3 regions of the Arthrobacter sp. P1_D4 genome follow, and region 3 is predicted to be linked to each of the others. Evidence: predicted binding sites of a transcription regulator. Region 3 holds the regulator's gene; each other region holds the start of a gene.
What was found. Region 3 encodes HrcA, which represses chaperone genes, less so after heat shock. Its sites were predicted from a motif close to TTNGCACTCGNNNNNNNCGAGTGCNAA; they were not measured.
Positions count from the first base shown of each region.

Region 1: a site for HrcA is predicted at 2,348-2,374, ahead of AC1D0A_RS11030 (FmdB family zinc ribbon protein). Genes of this name have one in related genera too.
Region 2: a site for HrcA is predicted at 2,658-2,684, ahead of groL (chaperonin GroEL). Genes of this name have one in related genera too.

Region 1 is NZ_JBFUAU010000009.1:196,874-201,287, reverse strand. It holds gene AC1D0A_RS11045 (GNAT family N-acetyltransferase) at 14-634, opposite strand; gene galU (UTP--glucose-1-phosphate uridylyltransferase GalU) at 640-1,557, opposite strand; gene AC1D0A_RS11035 (5-formyltetrahydrofolate cyclo-ligase) at 1,662-2,321, shown strand; gene AC1D0A_RS11030 (FmdB family zinc ribbon protein) at 2,461-2,712, shown strand; gene AC1D0A_RS11025 (RcpC/CpaB family pilus assembly protein) at 2,863-3,759, shown strand; gene AC1D0A_RS11020 (AAA family ATPase) at 3,856-4,414, opposite strand, start outside.
Region 2 is NZ_JBFUAU010000020.1:7,910-12,323, reverse strand. It holds gene AC1D0A_RS18315 (RNase H family protein) at 1-702, opposite strand, end outside; gene groL (chaperonin GroEL) at 838-2,475, opposite strand; gene AC1D0A_RS18305 (ABC transporter substrate-binding protein) at 2,771-4,039, opposite strand; gene AC1D0A_RS18300 (cold-shock protein) at 4,099-4,302, opposite strand.
Region 3 is NZ_JBFUAU010000002.1:592,962-597,375, reverse strand. It holds gene AC1D0A_RS03805 (DUF3097 domain-containing protein) at 44-895, opposite strand; gene hrcA (heat-inducible transcriptional repressor HrcA) at 1,213-2,226, shown strand; gene dnaJ (molecular chaperone DnaJ) at 2,305-3,435, shown strand; gene AC1D0A_RS03790 (16S rRNA (uracil(1498)-N(3))-methyltransferase) at 3,438-4,226, shown strand; gene AC1D0A_RS03785 (GerMN domain-containing protein) at 4,277-4,414, opposite strand, start outside.

The DNA of each region.
Region 1 (4,414 bases), on a different contig from region 3:
GCTCTCACGGGCCTCAGGACCGGCGGGTTCTCAGCCACCGCGCGAGGAGGCCTTCAGGCACTTCCTCAGCCGTGAGCGCGAAGGTCCGGTGGTCTGCCCATTCACCGTTGATGTGCAGGAACCGGGGCCGGAATCCCTCGTCACGAAACCCAAGTTTCTCCACCACGCGCAGGCTCGGGGCGTTCTCCGGCCTGATGTTGATCTCCATGCGGTGCAGTCCAAGGGTGCCGAAGCAATAGTCGGTCGCCATGGCCACGGCGGTCGGGGCGATCCCCCGGCCGGCCCTTTCCTTGTCGACCCAATAGCCAAGCGTCGCCATCATGGCCGATCCCCAGACGATCGAGGACACCGTCAGCTGCCCCACGATCACCGGCGCCTGATGGCCTGGTGTCCACTCCGTGATTACGAACGGCAGGGCCGTGGCCTGCGCGGCCTGGGCCTTGAGCGAGCGCACCATCTGCCGGTAGTCCGGCAGGCCGCCGCCGGGGACCGGGTTCGATGCCTCCCAGGGGGCCAGCCACTCGCAGTTGCGGGACCTGAGCGCTGTCCACTCCTTGCGGTCCCGGTACCGGATCGGGCGCAACACGATGTCGCCGCTCTCCAAGGTCACCGGCCAGGTGAAGCTGCCCCCCACGGGAGTTATTTGGCGAGGCTGGGGGCCAGGCTGGACGCGAAGCCGGGCAGCCATTCGCGCAGGCCCGGGCCGAGGTCCTCACTGTCGCAGGCGAGCTGGACACAGGCCTTGAGGTAGCTGAGCTTGTCGCCGGTGTCGTAGCGGCGGCCGCGGAAGATGACGCCGTACACGCCGTAGCCCTCGCCGGTGCCGGCCGAGAGTTCCTGCAGGGCGTCCGTGAGCTGGATTTCCCCGCCGCGGCCGGGCGCGGTGCGCTCCAGCACTTCAAAGACGGCCGGGTGCAACACGTAGCGGCCAATCACGGCCAGGTTGGACGGGGCGTCCGCCACATCGGGCTTCTCCACGAGCTGGTTGATGCGGACGTAGTCCTCACCGCCGATTGCCTCGACGTCCGCGCAGCCGTAGGCACTGATCTGGGACGGGTCCACCTCGATCAGAGCGACCACCGATCCGCCGGTCTTGGCCTGGACCTCGATCATGGTGCTGAGGAGCTCATCGCGGGCGTCAATGAGGTCATCTCCCAGGAGGACGGCGAACGGCTCCTGCCCGACGTGCTGCTTGGCCCGAAGGACGGCGTGGCCGAGACCCATGGGATCGCCCTGGCGGACGTAGTGGATGTCACCGAGGTTGCTGGCGGCCTGAATGGATTCGAGCTTCGCAGTGTCACCCTTCGCCTCCAGGGTGGACTCCAGCGCGGGGACGCGGTCGAAGTGGTCCTCCAACGCCCGCTTGTTGCGGCCAGTGATCATCAGGATGTCGTTCAAGCCGACATTCACGGCCTCCTCGACGACGTACTGGATGGCTGGCTTGTCAACGACAGGCAGCATTTCCTTGGGCATGGCCTTTGTGGCCGGGAGAAACCTGGTACCAAGGCCCGCGGCGGGGATAACGGCCTTGCGGACGGAAGCGATGGGTGTATTCACACGACTAATCTAACGGAGGGACCAATCATTGCGTAATCATTATGCGAACCGCCTGCCGGGCCCGCCGGTGCAGCGCGGCCGCAAGAGGCAGAGGACGGGCCAAGATGGCGTCAAAAGAGGAAATTCGCTCCAGCCACAGGGCGGCGCGTTCCGCACTCCCGCTGGCCGCACAGGACACCGCCGCGGCGGGCATCGCCAGCCATGGGCTCGAGTGGGCCTCCGGGCTTGCCCGCCGCCAGGGCACCTTCGCGGCGTACCTCGGGGTGGGCGCCGAACCGCCCACGCTGCCACTGCTGACTGCCCTGGTCGAGGCCGGGCACCGGGTGCTGCTGCCCGTTTGCGAACCCGACATCGAGCTCAGCTGGGTGTACTGGACTCCCCAGTCCGGGTTTGTCCGCAGCCGGTACGCGCCCATCCAGGAGCCTGTCGGAGAGCGCCACGGCACCGAAATCATGCGGGACGCCACCGCAATCATCCTGCCGGCCACAGCAGTGGATTTCTCGGGCAACCGAATCGGGCAAGGCGGCGGCTACTACGACAAGTTCCTTGCCGCCCTGGCTGCCATGTCCTCCGCGTCCGGCGGGGCGGACGCCGGGGCGGCCGACGCTGCAGCCGACGCTGTCGCGTTGCCGACTGCCGCCGTCGTCTATGACACGGAGGTGCTGCCCGCAGGCAGCATCCCCGCGGAGTCGTTCGACCGGAAAGTCGACACGGCGCTGACCCCGGGCGGGATCATCCGGCTCGGCCGATCCCGGCCCGCCTGATCCGGGTTCCCGCCGAGGTGATAGAATTGGCACTCAGGCCCTGCGACTGCTAAGGACGGAACAGGTCGATAGACATATCGGCGGTGATCCGGACTCGGCGGCACGGGACCTGCTCGTTTGCCCCTGAGGAGGATTTCCAGTGCCCACGTATGCATACGCCTGCAAGGACTGCAGCCACGCCTTCGAGATCGTGCAGTCGTTCAGCGACAACTCCTTGACGTCCTGCCCCGAGTGCCAGGGCACGCTGCGCAAGAAGTTCAACAGCGTCGGCGTAGTGTTCAAGGGCTCCGGCTTCTACCGGACCGATTCGCGCGACACCAAGGGCAGCACGGTTTCCCCGGCTCCTGCAGCTCCCGCGGCCACCCCCGCGCCCGCCGCCGCGGCCAGCTAAGGCACCTGCCGGGTTGGCGCCGGCCGCCGGCTGGGCCACGGCCGGCTGATCCTGGGCATTGCCCGGCGGTGGCCCCTGCCCGCTGTGCCGTTGTCCACATAGGACGTTCCGCAGCTCCCGCCCCTCTGCGCGGATCCGTAGCGTGGCGGCATGGAACTTTTCCTCACCGCGGTTTCCCCGCCTTCGTTCAACACGGCTGCCCCGGCGGCTCCTGGGCCTTCCGCGCCTTCGTTCAGGCCGTTCCGCGCCGCATTGCCTGAAGCTGGCCCCGGCCGCTGGTCCCGTACCGGGATCCACCCAACGAGCCTTCCTGCCGCCACGTTTTCCGCCGCAGGCCTTCCGTTCCGGAGCCGGATCGGTCCCGCGAAACCCCGCCGGCATCCGCCCCGGGGCCGTCCGTCGTGGCGCCGCCTGCGCGGCTGGCTGAACCGGAACCGGCGGCTTATCGCGGCCCTCCTGTTCTGCATCCCCGCCGGACTGACAGTTCAGCAACTGGCTCCAGGGCCCACTGACACTGTCGCAGCCTTCGCCGCCGCGGCCGATCTACCCGCTGGAAAGTCCCTGGAACCCGGCGATCTCAGCAGGATCAGCGTGCCACCCGGCCTTATTCCTGCGGGCAGCCCCGGCAGCGAGACCGCATTCGAGGGAAAACAGCTGGCCGCACCGTTGCGCCAGGGCCAGCTCCTCACCGACGCCCAGATCCTGGGACCGGGCCTGCTCGCCGGAAGCCCACGCGGCTCTGCGGCCGTGCCGCTGAGGATGGCAGATCCGGCCTCCATGCAACTCGTCTCCCCCGGGCAGCTCGTCAACGTGGTGCTCACTGCCAGCAACGGCATGGAACAACCCGGCGAAAGCCAAATCCTGGCCGAAGCCGTGCCCGTGCTCTGGACGTCGGCGCAGGGCGGCAAGGCCAGCCCCTGGCCCGCCACTGCGGAGACTGACGGGCTGGTGGTGGTGGCAGCGACCGCCGAGCAGGCCCGAAGGCTGGCGGGCGCGTCTACCCAGGGCAAATTGTTTTTCGTGCTTGTGGCATCACCGCCGGGCTAACTGTCCAGCCAGCAGGGCGTTCCCGCCGGGCCAGGGCCCGGGCAATTTGCACCGACGCGGGTTACGCCCGCAGGCTCTGGGCTGCGGGCAGCCACGTCAGCCCCAGTGGGGCGGCTTCTGTTCCTGGAGCCAGGCGTCGTGATCGTAATTATCAGGCTGGTCACCCCAGCGCCGGGGGTCGTCTTCCGCCGCCTTGTTCGGCAGCACGCCCTCCGGAACGGTGGCCTGTGCCTCCGAACGGCGGGACGTCTCCTTCGCGGCCTCCTGATCCGGCCCGTCGCCGGTCGATTCCCCGGTCGATTCCCCGGTCGATTCGCCGGGGTTCGGCCCCGCGGTGTCGGCCGCGGCCCCCGCCGCGCCGGCTTCGCGGGCGCCGGTGTTGCCAGTGTCGTTCGTGTTGCCGGTGTTGCCGGTGTTGCTGGTGTTGCTGGTGATGCCGTCCGCACTCATGCCGCCGGCCTCCTTACTGCCTGTATTGCCTGTCATTGCTGATGCTGGTGCCTGCCGGCGGAATTCTTGGCCAGCAGTTTCGTGGCCGCGGAACACCTGTCCCGCGGGTTCGGCCGCCACGTGGTACTCGGCGGCCCGCGCCTCGTCTATCGCCAAATGCTCGATGCCGTCGTCGAAGAACCCGTGCGATGTCCGCAGCCTGCTG
Region 2 (4,414 bases), on a different contig from region 3:
GTCTACGGCACGTTCTTCTTCGAGTTCGCTGAAGAGGTCCGGTTCGTCGTAGGTCCCCGGCACGCCAAAGAGTTCCTGCTGGCCGGCTGGCGCCGGGGCTGCCTGCGGCCGGGCCGCGGGGGCGGCGTCCGCAGGGGTGGCGGCGGGCTGGGCGTCGGGATGCAGGGCGGCGGGCTGCATCTTGTCCTGCTGCATCTTGTCCTGCGGTGTCTTGCCCGCTGACGGTTCGCCCTCCGGGTTGCCGAACCCGGGACCCTGCCGGACGGCCACGCCCTGCTGGTACGCCGTGGCCGCTGCCCGGGCGCGGACGTCCGCCGCCTCGTTGAGCTCGTGCCCCGCGTGGCCCCGCACCCACTCGAAGGTGTACTTGCGGCCCACGAGCGCCTGGTCGATGTCCTTGAGGAGGTCCACGTTCAGCACCGGCTTGCCGTCGGCTTTGCGCCAGCCCTTGCGTTTCCAGCCGGGCATCCACTTGGTCACGGCGTTGATGACGTACTGGCTGTCGCAGAGGATCAGCAGGTCTTCCCCGGGCATGTGCGCCGTTTCCCGGAACAGGTCCAGCACCGCCATCAGTTCGCCCTGGTTGTTCGTGCCGTGGGGCCATCCGCCGGCCCGCCAGCAGTCGTCATTCACGTACCAGGCCCAGCCGGCCGGGCCAGGATTTCCTAAGGCCGAACCGTCGGCCGCTGCTGTAATCGTCACTGACCTATCCTGCCAGAACCCGCCGACACCCACCGACGCTCCCTTGGCCAGGTGCCGCGCTTAACCGGCGACGGCGGCCCCACCCGAAGGTGGGACCGCCGTCGTCGAACAGCCGGTGATGGCTGGCGCGGGTGGTTAGAAACCGCCCATGCCGCCCATGCCGCCCATGTCGTCGCCGCCGCCCATCGGGGTGCCACCCTTCTCGGGCTTGTCGGCTACAACGGCCTCGGTGGTGAGGAACAGGCCGGCGATGGAAGCCGCGTTCTGCAGGGCAGAGCGGGTTACCTTGACCGGGTCGTTGATGCCGGCGGCCAGCAGGTCGACGTACTCGCCGGTGGCGGCGTTGAGGCCGTGGCCTGCGGGCAGGCCGCGGACCTTGTCCACGACGACGCCGGGCTCGAGGCCGGCGTTGAAGGCGATCTGCTTCAGCGGGGCGTCGATGGCAACGCGGACGATGTTCGCTCCCGTTGCTTCGTCACCGGAGAGCTGCAGGTTCGCGAATGCCTTGGCGCCGGCCTGGATCAGGGCAACGCCACCGCCGGCGACGATGCCCTCTTCGACAGCAGCCTTGGCGTTGCGGACGGCGTCCTCAATGCGGTGCTTGCGTTCCTTGAGCTCGACCTCGGTTGCGGCGCCGGCCTTGATGACTGCAACGCCGCCGGCCAGCTTGGCCAGGCGCTCCTGCAGCTTCTCGCGGTCGTAGTCGGAATCGGAGTTCTCGATCTCGGCGCGGATCTGGGACACGCGGCCGGCGATCTGGTCGGCGTCGCCTGCACCCTCGACGATGGTGGTCTCGTCCTTGGTGACAACAACCTTGCGGGCCTTGCCAAGGAGTTCGAGTCCGGCGGTCTCAAGCTTGAGGCCGACTTCCTCGGAGATGACCTGGCCACCGGTGAGGATGGCGATGTCGGCCAGCTGCGCCTTGCGGCGGTCGCCGAAGCCCGGAGCCTTGACGGCGACGGACTTGAAGGTGCCACGGATCTTGTTGACGATCAGGGTGGCCAGGGCCTCGCCCTCGATGTCTTCGGCAATGATCAGCAGCGGCTTGTTGGACTGCATGACCTTTTCCAGGACAGCAACCAGTTCCTTGACGTTGGAGATCTTGGAGTTGACGATCAGGATGTACGGATCCTCAAGGACCGTTTCCTGGCGCTCGGCGTCGGTGACGAAGTAGGCGGAGATGTAGCCCTTGTCGAAGCGCATGCCTTCGGTCAGCTCCAGCTCGAGGCCGAACGTGTTCGACTCCTCGACGGTGATGACGCCTTCCTTGCCGACCTTGTCGAGGGCTTCGGCGATCAGGGCGCCGATCTCGTTGTCGCCGGCGGAGATGGACGCGGTGGCGGCGATCTCTTCCTTGGTCTCGATTTCCTTGGCGGAGGCCAGGAGCTCGATGGTGACCGCGTCAACAGCCTTCTCGATGCCGCGCTTGAGGGACAGCGGGTCAGCGCCGGCCGCGACGTTGCGCAGGCCTTCCTTGACCAGGGCCTGTGCCAGCACGGTTGCCGTGGTGGTGCCGTCGCCTGCGACGTCATCCGTCTTCTTGGCAACTTCCTTGACCAGCTCGGCGCCGATCTTTTCGTAGGGATCGTCCAGCTCGATCTCCTTGGCGATGGAAACACCATCGTTGGTGATCGTGGGGGCGCCCCACTTCTTTTCGAGGACGACGTTGCGTCCCCGCGGGCCGAGGGTGACCTTGACGGCGTCGGCGAGGATGTTCAGGCCCCGCTCAAGACCGCGGCGTGCCTCTTCATCAAATGCAATGATCTTGGCCATAACGGCAGTAGTCCTTTCGGGACAGTCGTTAAGAATGAACCTTCGCTGTGGTGCCCGCGACGGACGATCCCAACCCCGCGGCCTCTGTATGCCGCCGGGTCCGGGATCTCACCCCAGCAAGGTGTTTCTTTAGCTCCTGGACCGGCTGCCCCACTTCGCGGCCGGGCGGACCGGGCGTCGTGTTAGCAGTCAGTGCGCTGGAGTGCTAAATCAATAATTAGCACTCCCCCGGGGAGAGTGCAAGCAGTGGCCGGCCGGAACCGGCCGCCACGCGGGCACAATACGCTACCAGCGATCAGCCGCCGCTGCTGCTCGCGGCTTCCGTGCCGTCCACAGTGGGCAGGTTGTCCTCGCCGTAAGTCGAGACCATGTAGTTCGCTTCGGTGATGTCGCCGTGGGCATCAAAGTTGATCCGTCCGGACTGGCCGTCGTAGTCGGGCCGCTGGCCTGCCCGGAGGACGCCGACGCAGTCCTTGTAGCTCGTGCATGACTTGCTGGGCGGCTGGCTGCCGCCGGCCCCCGTTCCGCCTGCCGCGGGGGTTCCGCCGGAGACCGCGACGAGGGACGCTGCGATGGAGGTCCCGGCGTCGTCCTCTGCTGCGGCGGCGGCGACGGCGGCCAGGACGACGGCGTCGTACGTCTCGGCGGCGAACACCATGTCCTTCAGCCCGGGATCAACGGCCACGAGGTCCGCCTGGAAGGCGGCGGAGGGAAACACGCCGGGCAGGATCCCGCGTGCACCCTCGAGCGCCCGGGCGCCCAGGCCAGCGCCGTACTTGCTGACTGCTCCGTCGCTGAGGACCAGCTTCTTGCCGGCGAGGCCGGCGTTGTTCAGCTCGGCGATGGCGCCCTGTGCGCCGTCGCGCGAGACCAGGATGACGGCGTCGGGGTTGGCGGCCTTAGCGGCGGCGACAGCCTGCTGCGCCTGGCCGGGGGTGAACTCCGCGTCCGCCACGACTTCGAGTCCGGACTGTTTCGCCGCGCCGCCGACGGCGGCGGCGACGTCTTTGCCGTAGTCGCCTTCCTCATGCAGCACCGCCAGGGTCCTGGCACCGCCGTCTTTGACCAGTTTGGCGAGGACGGAGGCCTGGGCGATGTCGGCGGCCGAGGTGCGGAAATAGTAGCCGCCGCTCTTGTAGTTGCTGAGCCCGGCGGCGGTGTTGGCCGGGGAGATCACGGCTACCTTGGCGTTGGCCAGCACGTCGATGGCGGCCGGGGCACGGCTGGAATCGGTCGGGCCGATCACGACGTCGGCCTTGGCGGCAACCAGCGCTTTCGCCTGGGCGGCGGTGTCCGTGCTGATGGTTTCCGGCAGCAGCTCCACCGGTCTGCCTTTGTGCCCGCCGGCAGCGTTGATCTCCTTGACGGCAAGTTTGGCCGCCGCGAGCTCGGAAGCGTTGAGGAAGTTCTGCTTGCCCGTGTTGTCCAGGATCAGGCCGATGCGCAGGGTGCCGTCACCGCTGGCGTCCGCGCTGGCCACGCGGGCGCTGCCCGCCGGGCCCAGGCAGCCCGTCAGGGCCAGGGCCGCTACTGTGCCCGCCGCCAGCGCGCGGCCCAACGGCAAATGACCTCCGCGGCGCCCGGCCGCGTTCCTTGGGGCGTTCGTGACGGCAGCCAGTACCACTAGGCGGGCCGGACGCTTTCGGCCTGCGGGCCCTTTTCGCCCTCGCCGACTTCCAGTTCCACCCGCTGGCCCTCGTCCAGGGCGCGGTAGCCCTCCCCGACGATCGCGGACCAGTGCACGAAGACGTCGTTCTCGGAACCGTCCACGGAGATGAAGCCGTAGCCCTTTTCGGCGTTGAACCATTTGACGGTTCCCAGTGCCATGGTGTCCACACTTTCAGCTAGCTTGCGTGCGGCCCACCTCGATGTGCGCCGCGGACTGCGAAGAGAAATCCGCAGATACTGTACCCACAGCGTCCCCCAGGAACGCCGGCGG
Region 3 (4,414 bases):
CTCGGGCCCGGAAATGGAGATCAGGGGCGGCCGCCGCGGCGGACTAGGGCACGGTGAGGAAGTCAATGACCTCTTCCACGCGGCCAAGCAGCGACGCCTCCAGATCAGCGTAGCTGCGGACAGCCCCCAGGAGTTTCTGCCAGCCGAGGCCGATGTCCTCCTTTGTGGAGTGGGGCCAGCCGAAAGCCATCAGGATCCCGGTCTTCCAGTCCGTGCCGCGGGGGATCACGGGCCACTGCTCGATCCCGAGGACCGCGGGCCGGATGGCCTGCCACACGTCCACGTAGGGGTGCCCCACAATCAGGACGTTGCCGGCGGCGCCCGGTGAGGCCATGACGGCGTCGGCGATCCGCGACTCCTTGGAGTCGGCCACGAGGTGGTCTACGAGTACGCCGAGGCGCCGGCCAGGGCCCGGGCCGAAGTCCGCCACGGCGGCCGCGAGGTCGTCAATGCCGTGCAGGGGCTCGACGACGATGCCCTCCACCCGGAGGTCATCGCCCCACACTTTCTCCACCAGCTCGGCGTCGTGCTTTCCTTCCACCCAGATGCGGCTGGCCTTGGCCACCTGTGCGCGCTGCCCCGCCACCCGCACCGAGCCCGACGCCGTACGGCCGGCCCCGGCGGCCGGTGCCGTCTTCTTCGGGGCCGGCGGCATCAGGCGGATGGGCTGGCCGTCCAAGAGGAAGCCGAAGCCGAGGCGGAAGGACCGCGACTTGCCCCGCCGGTCCTCCAAGGCCACCACGTGCATGCCGCCGGACTTCTCCACCCGGGTGACGGCGCCCACCCAACCGGACTGGACCTCCTCGAGGACCATCCCGCGTTCCACCGGGACTTCCGGCAACTGGGTCTTGGCGGGGGCGGACAGGTCCTGGGGTCCCCAGTTCTGGTACGACATCTCTACACGCTAACTTTGCACTCGGAATGTACGGGCGGTCGGTGGAACTCTCCGGGGGCGGAACCGGACCGCGACGACGCGGCAACGGCAGCGGCTGCCACGGTCTCGGCGCCGGCGTGACGGGAATCGCGTTCCCGCGGGCCACGCCTGGAGCGAATCCAATGCTAACAACGCGGCGACTCATATTAGACTGGTTAGCACTTAGGCATGTCGAGTGCTAACCCTTGTCCTGTGGCGGGCCGTCCGTGCACCATTTGTGGACCCGGACGGGCGAGGGGAGTGGCACCGGCTGCGGGACAGTCGACAGGAGGTGGAGCGTGAGCGAACCGCGCAAACTCGAAGTGCTGCGCGCCATCGTGGAGGACTACGTCCATTCGCGTGAGCCCGTTGGTTCCAAAGCGCTCGTTGAACGGCACCATCTCGGCGTCTCGAGCGCCACGATCCGAAATGACATGGCGGCGCTGGAAGACGAGGGTCTGATCACGGCACCGCACACGAGCGCCGGCCGGATCCCCACTGACAAGGGCTACCGGCTGTTCGTCGACCAGATCTCGGCGGTGAAGCCGTTGTCGCCGGCCGAGCGCCGGGCCATCCAGGCGCTGCTGGAAGGATCCGAGGACCTCGACGACATCCTTGACCGGACCGTGAGGCTCCTCTCGCACCTGACCAACCAGGTCGCCGTCGTGCAGTATCCGCTGCGCAGCCGCGCCCGGGTGCGGCACATCGAGTTCGTGCTGCTGGCGCCCCGGAAAGTGCTGGCGGTCCTGATCGCGGACACGGGCAAAGTGGAGCAGCGCGTGATCGACGTCGGGCAGGACATTCCCGACGACGCGCTGGCGGAATTGCGGACCAGCTTTCTGGCCAGCCTGTCCGGTACACCGCTGAGCCTGATGCCGCAGCTGCTGCCCGCCGTCGTTGCCGGCGGCCCGCCCGCGCGGCGCGGAGCAGCCCAGGCGCTGGCCCGCGGCCTTGAGGCCCTGGCCACGAGCAGCCGTGAAGAGCGCATGGTCATGGCCGGCACCGCCAACCTGGCCCGCTCCAATGTGGACTTCCCGCTCAGCATCGGCCCCGTGCTGGAGGCCCTCGAGGAACAGGTGGTCATGCTCCGCCTGCTCAGCGAAATGGCCGAAGACCCGCGCGGTGTGACCGTCAGCATCGGCCGGGAAAACCCCTACGACGGTCTCGCCGAGGCCTCGGTCGTGGCCACCGCCTACGGGCCGGACGCCACGGCCAAGGTCGGCGTGCTTGGGCCCACCCGGATGGACTATCCCACCACCATGGCCGCCGTCCGAGCGGTGGCCCGCTACCTTTCGAGGATCCTGGGCCCCTGACAGGCCCGGGACCGAATACGACTTCTTGCCCCACAGGCAGTGCCCCACAGGCAGTACAACAAGGAAGAGATACACACTTTGAGCAGCCACTACGACGTTCTTGGAGTCTCCCGCGACGCATCGGGGGAGGAGATCAAGAAGGCCTACCGGAAACTGGCCCGGACCCTGCACCCGGACGTGAACCCCGGGGAGGACGCCTCGGACAGGTTCAAGGCCGTCACGCACGCCTACGAGGTCCTCTCCGATCCGCAGAAGCGCCGGGTCTATGACACCACGGGCAACGAGAACGGTACCGACAACGGGTTCGGCGGCGGCAGCTACTCGGGCCAGGGCTTCGCCTTCCAGGACATCTTCGAGACCTTCTTCGGCGCCGGTGGCGGCCAGGGCGGCCCGTCGTCCCGGGTCCGCCGCGGCCAGGACGCGCTGATCAGCGTCCGGATCGACCTCCGCGATGCGGTGTTCGGCGTGAACAAAAAGCTCGAGGTCGACACGGCCGTCATCTGCCCCACCTGCGAGGGGTCCTGCTGCCGGGAAGGCACCCACCCGGTCCGCTGCGACATCTGTGGCGGCAGCGGTCAGGTCCAGCGCGCCGTGCGGTCCATCCTGGGCCAGGTCATGACGTCCGCCCCCTGCGGGTCTTGCGAGGGCTTCGGCACCGTCATCAAGGACCCGTGCAACGAATGCAGCGGCCAGGGCCGGATCCGCAGCCGCCGCTCCCTCACCGTCAAGGTCCCGGCCGGCGTGGCCACCGGCACCCGCATCCAGCTGTCCGGCCAGGGCGAGGCAGGCCCCGCCGGCGGCCCCGCCGGGGACCTGTACGTGGAGATCCGGGTCAACAACGACGCCACTTACGTGCGCGAGGGCGATGACCTCCACGCGAGCCTCAACATTCCCATGACGGCGGCCGCGCTCGGCACCGAAATATCCCTCGACACCTTCGACGGACAGCAGGAGATCGATGTCAAGGCCGGCACCCAGTCCGGCGAGATCATCACCCTTCGCGGTCTCGGCGTCACGCACCTGCGCGGCCACGGCCGCGGTGATCTGAAGGTGCACCTGCAGGTGGAAACACCGGTCAAGCTCGATCACGTCCAGGAAGAACTTCTCCGTCAGCTGGCCAAGCACCGCGGCGAGCACCTCACGGAAGGAAAGCTCGCGGCCAGCGGCGGCGTCTTCGCCAAACTGCGGGACCGGCTCGGTAACCTGTAGCGGTGAGCAACCCGGTCTTCTTCACCGCCCCAGGCACCCTGGACCAGCAGGTCCCCGGCTCGGCCTTCGTCCTCGGGGGCACCGAGGCCCGCCACGCCGTCACAGTCAAACGGATCGGCGTCGGCGAAGCCGTCGACATCGCGGACGGCGCCGGCAAGCGCCTGACCGGCACCGTGACAGCCGTCGCTGCCGGGGAGCTGACCGTCGAATGCGTGGGCCTGGCTGAGGAACTACGGCCCGGAACACGGCTGGTCCTGGTCCAGGCCCTTGCCAAGGGCGACCGCGATGAACTGGCGGCCGAGACCGCGACCGAGTTGGGCATCGACGCCGTCATTCCCTGGCAGGCCGAGCGGTCCATTGTGCGGTGGAAGGCGGAGCGGGCCGCGAAGGCGCATGCCAAGTGGCAGTCGGTGGTGACAGCAGCTGCCAAGCAGGCGCGCCGGGCATGGATTCCCGAGGTCCGGGCCGCCGTCGACGGCGCCGGGCTGCAGACGGCGGTAGCGGCGGCAGACCTCGCCGTTATCCTGCATGAAGACGCCGTGCGCCCGCTGCGGCAGGTACTCGAGGCCTGGCTGGAAAGTGTTGGTCCCGGCGAGGTTGTGGCAGACGCTGCCGGATCCCGTGAGGTCCTGCTGATCGTGGGTCCGGAAGGCGGCATCAGCCCGCGGGAGGTGACCCGGCTTTGCGGCGCCGGCGCAGTTACGGCCCTTTTGGGGCACCATGTGCTGCGTTCGTCCACGGCCGGGCCCGCCGCCACCGTGCTGGCCAGCGACATCCTCGGCCGCTGGTGACCTGCGGCAGCCGTCGCCGCAGGTGACGTGATGCCTTGTTGAGGTGACGGCTATTTGACCGTAAACCCGCGGGTGTCCTGGAATACTTCCTTGGCGCTGTCGGATGCGTCCACCTGGGACACCCGGACCTCGTAATTGCCCGGGCCGAGGTTCACGGACAAGGTGAACAGCCCGGGCCGGGCTGCATC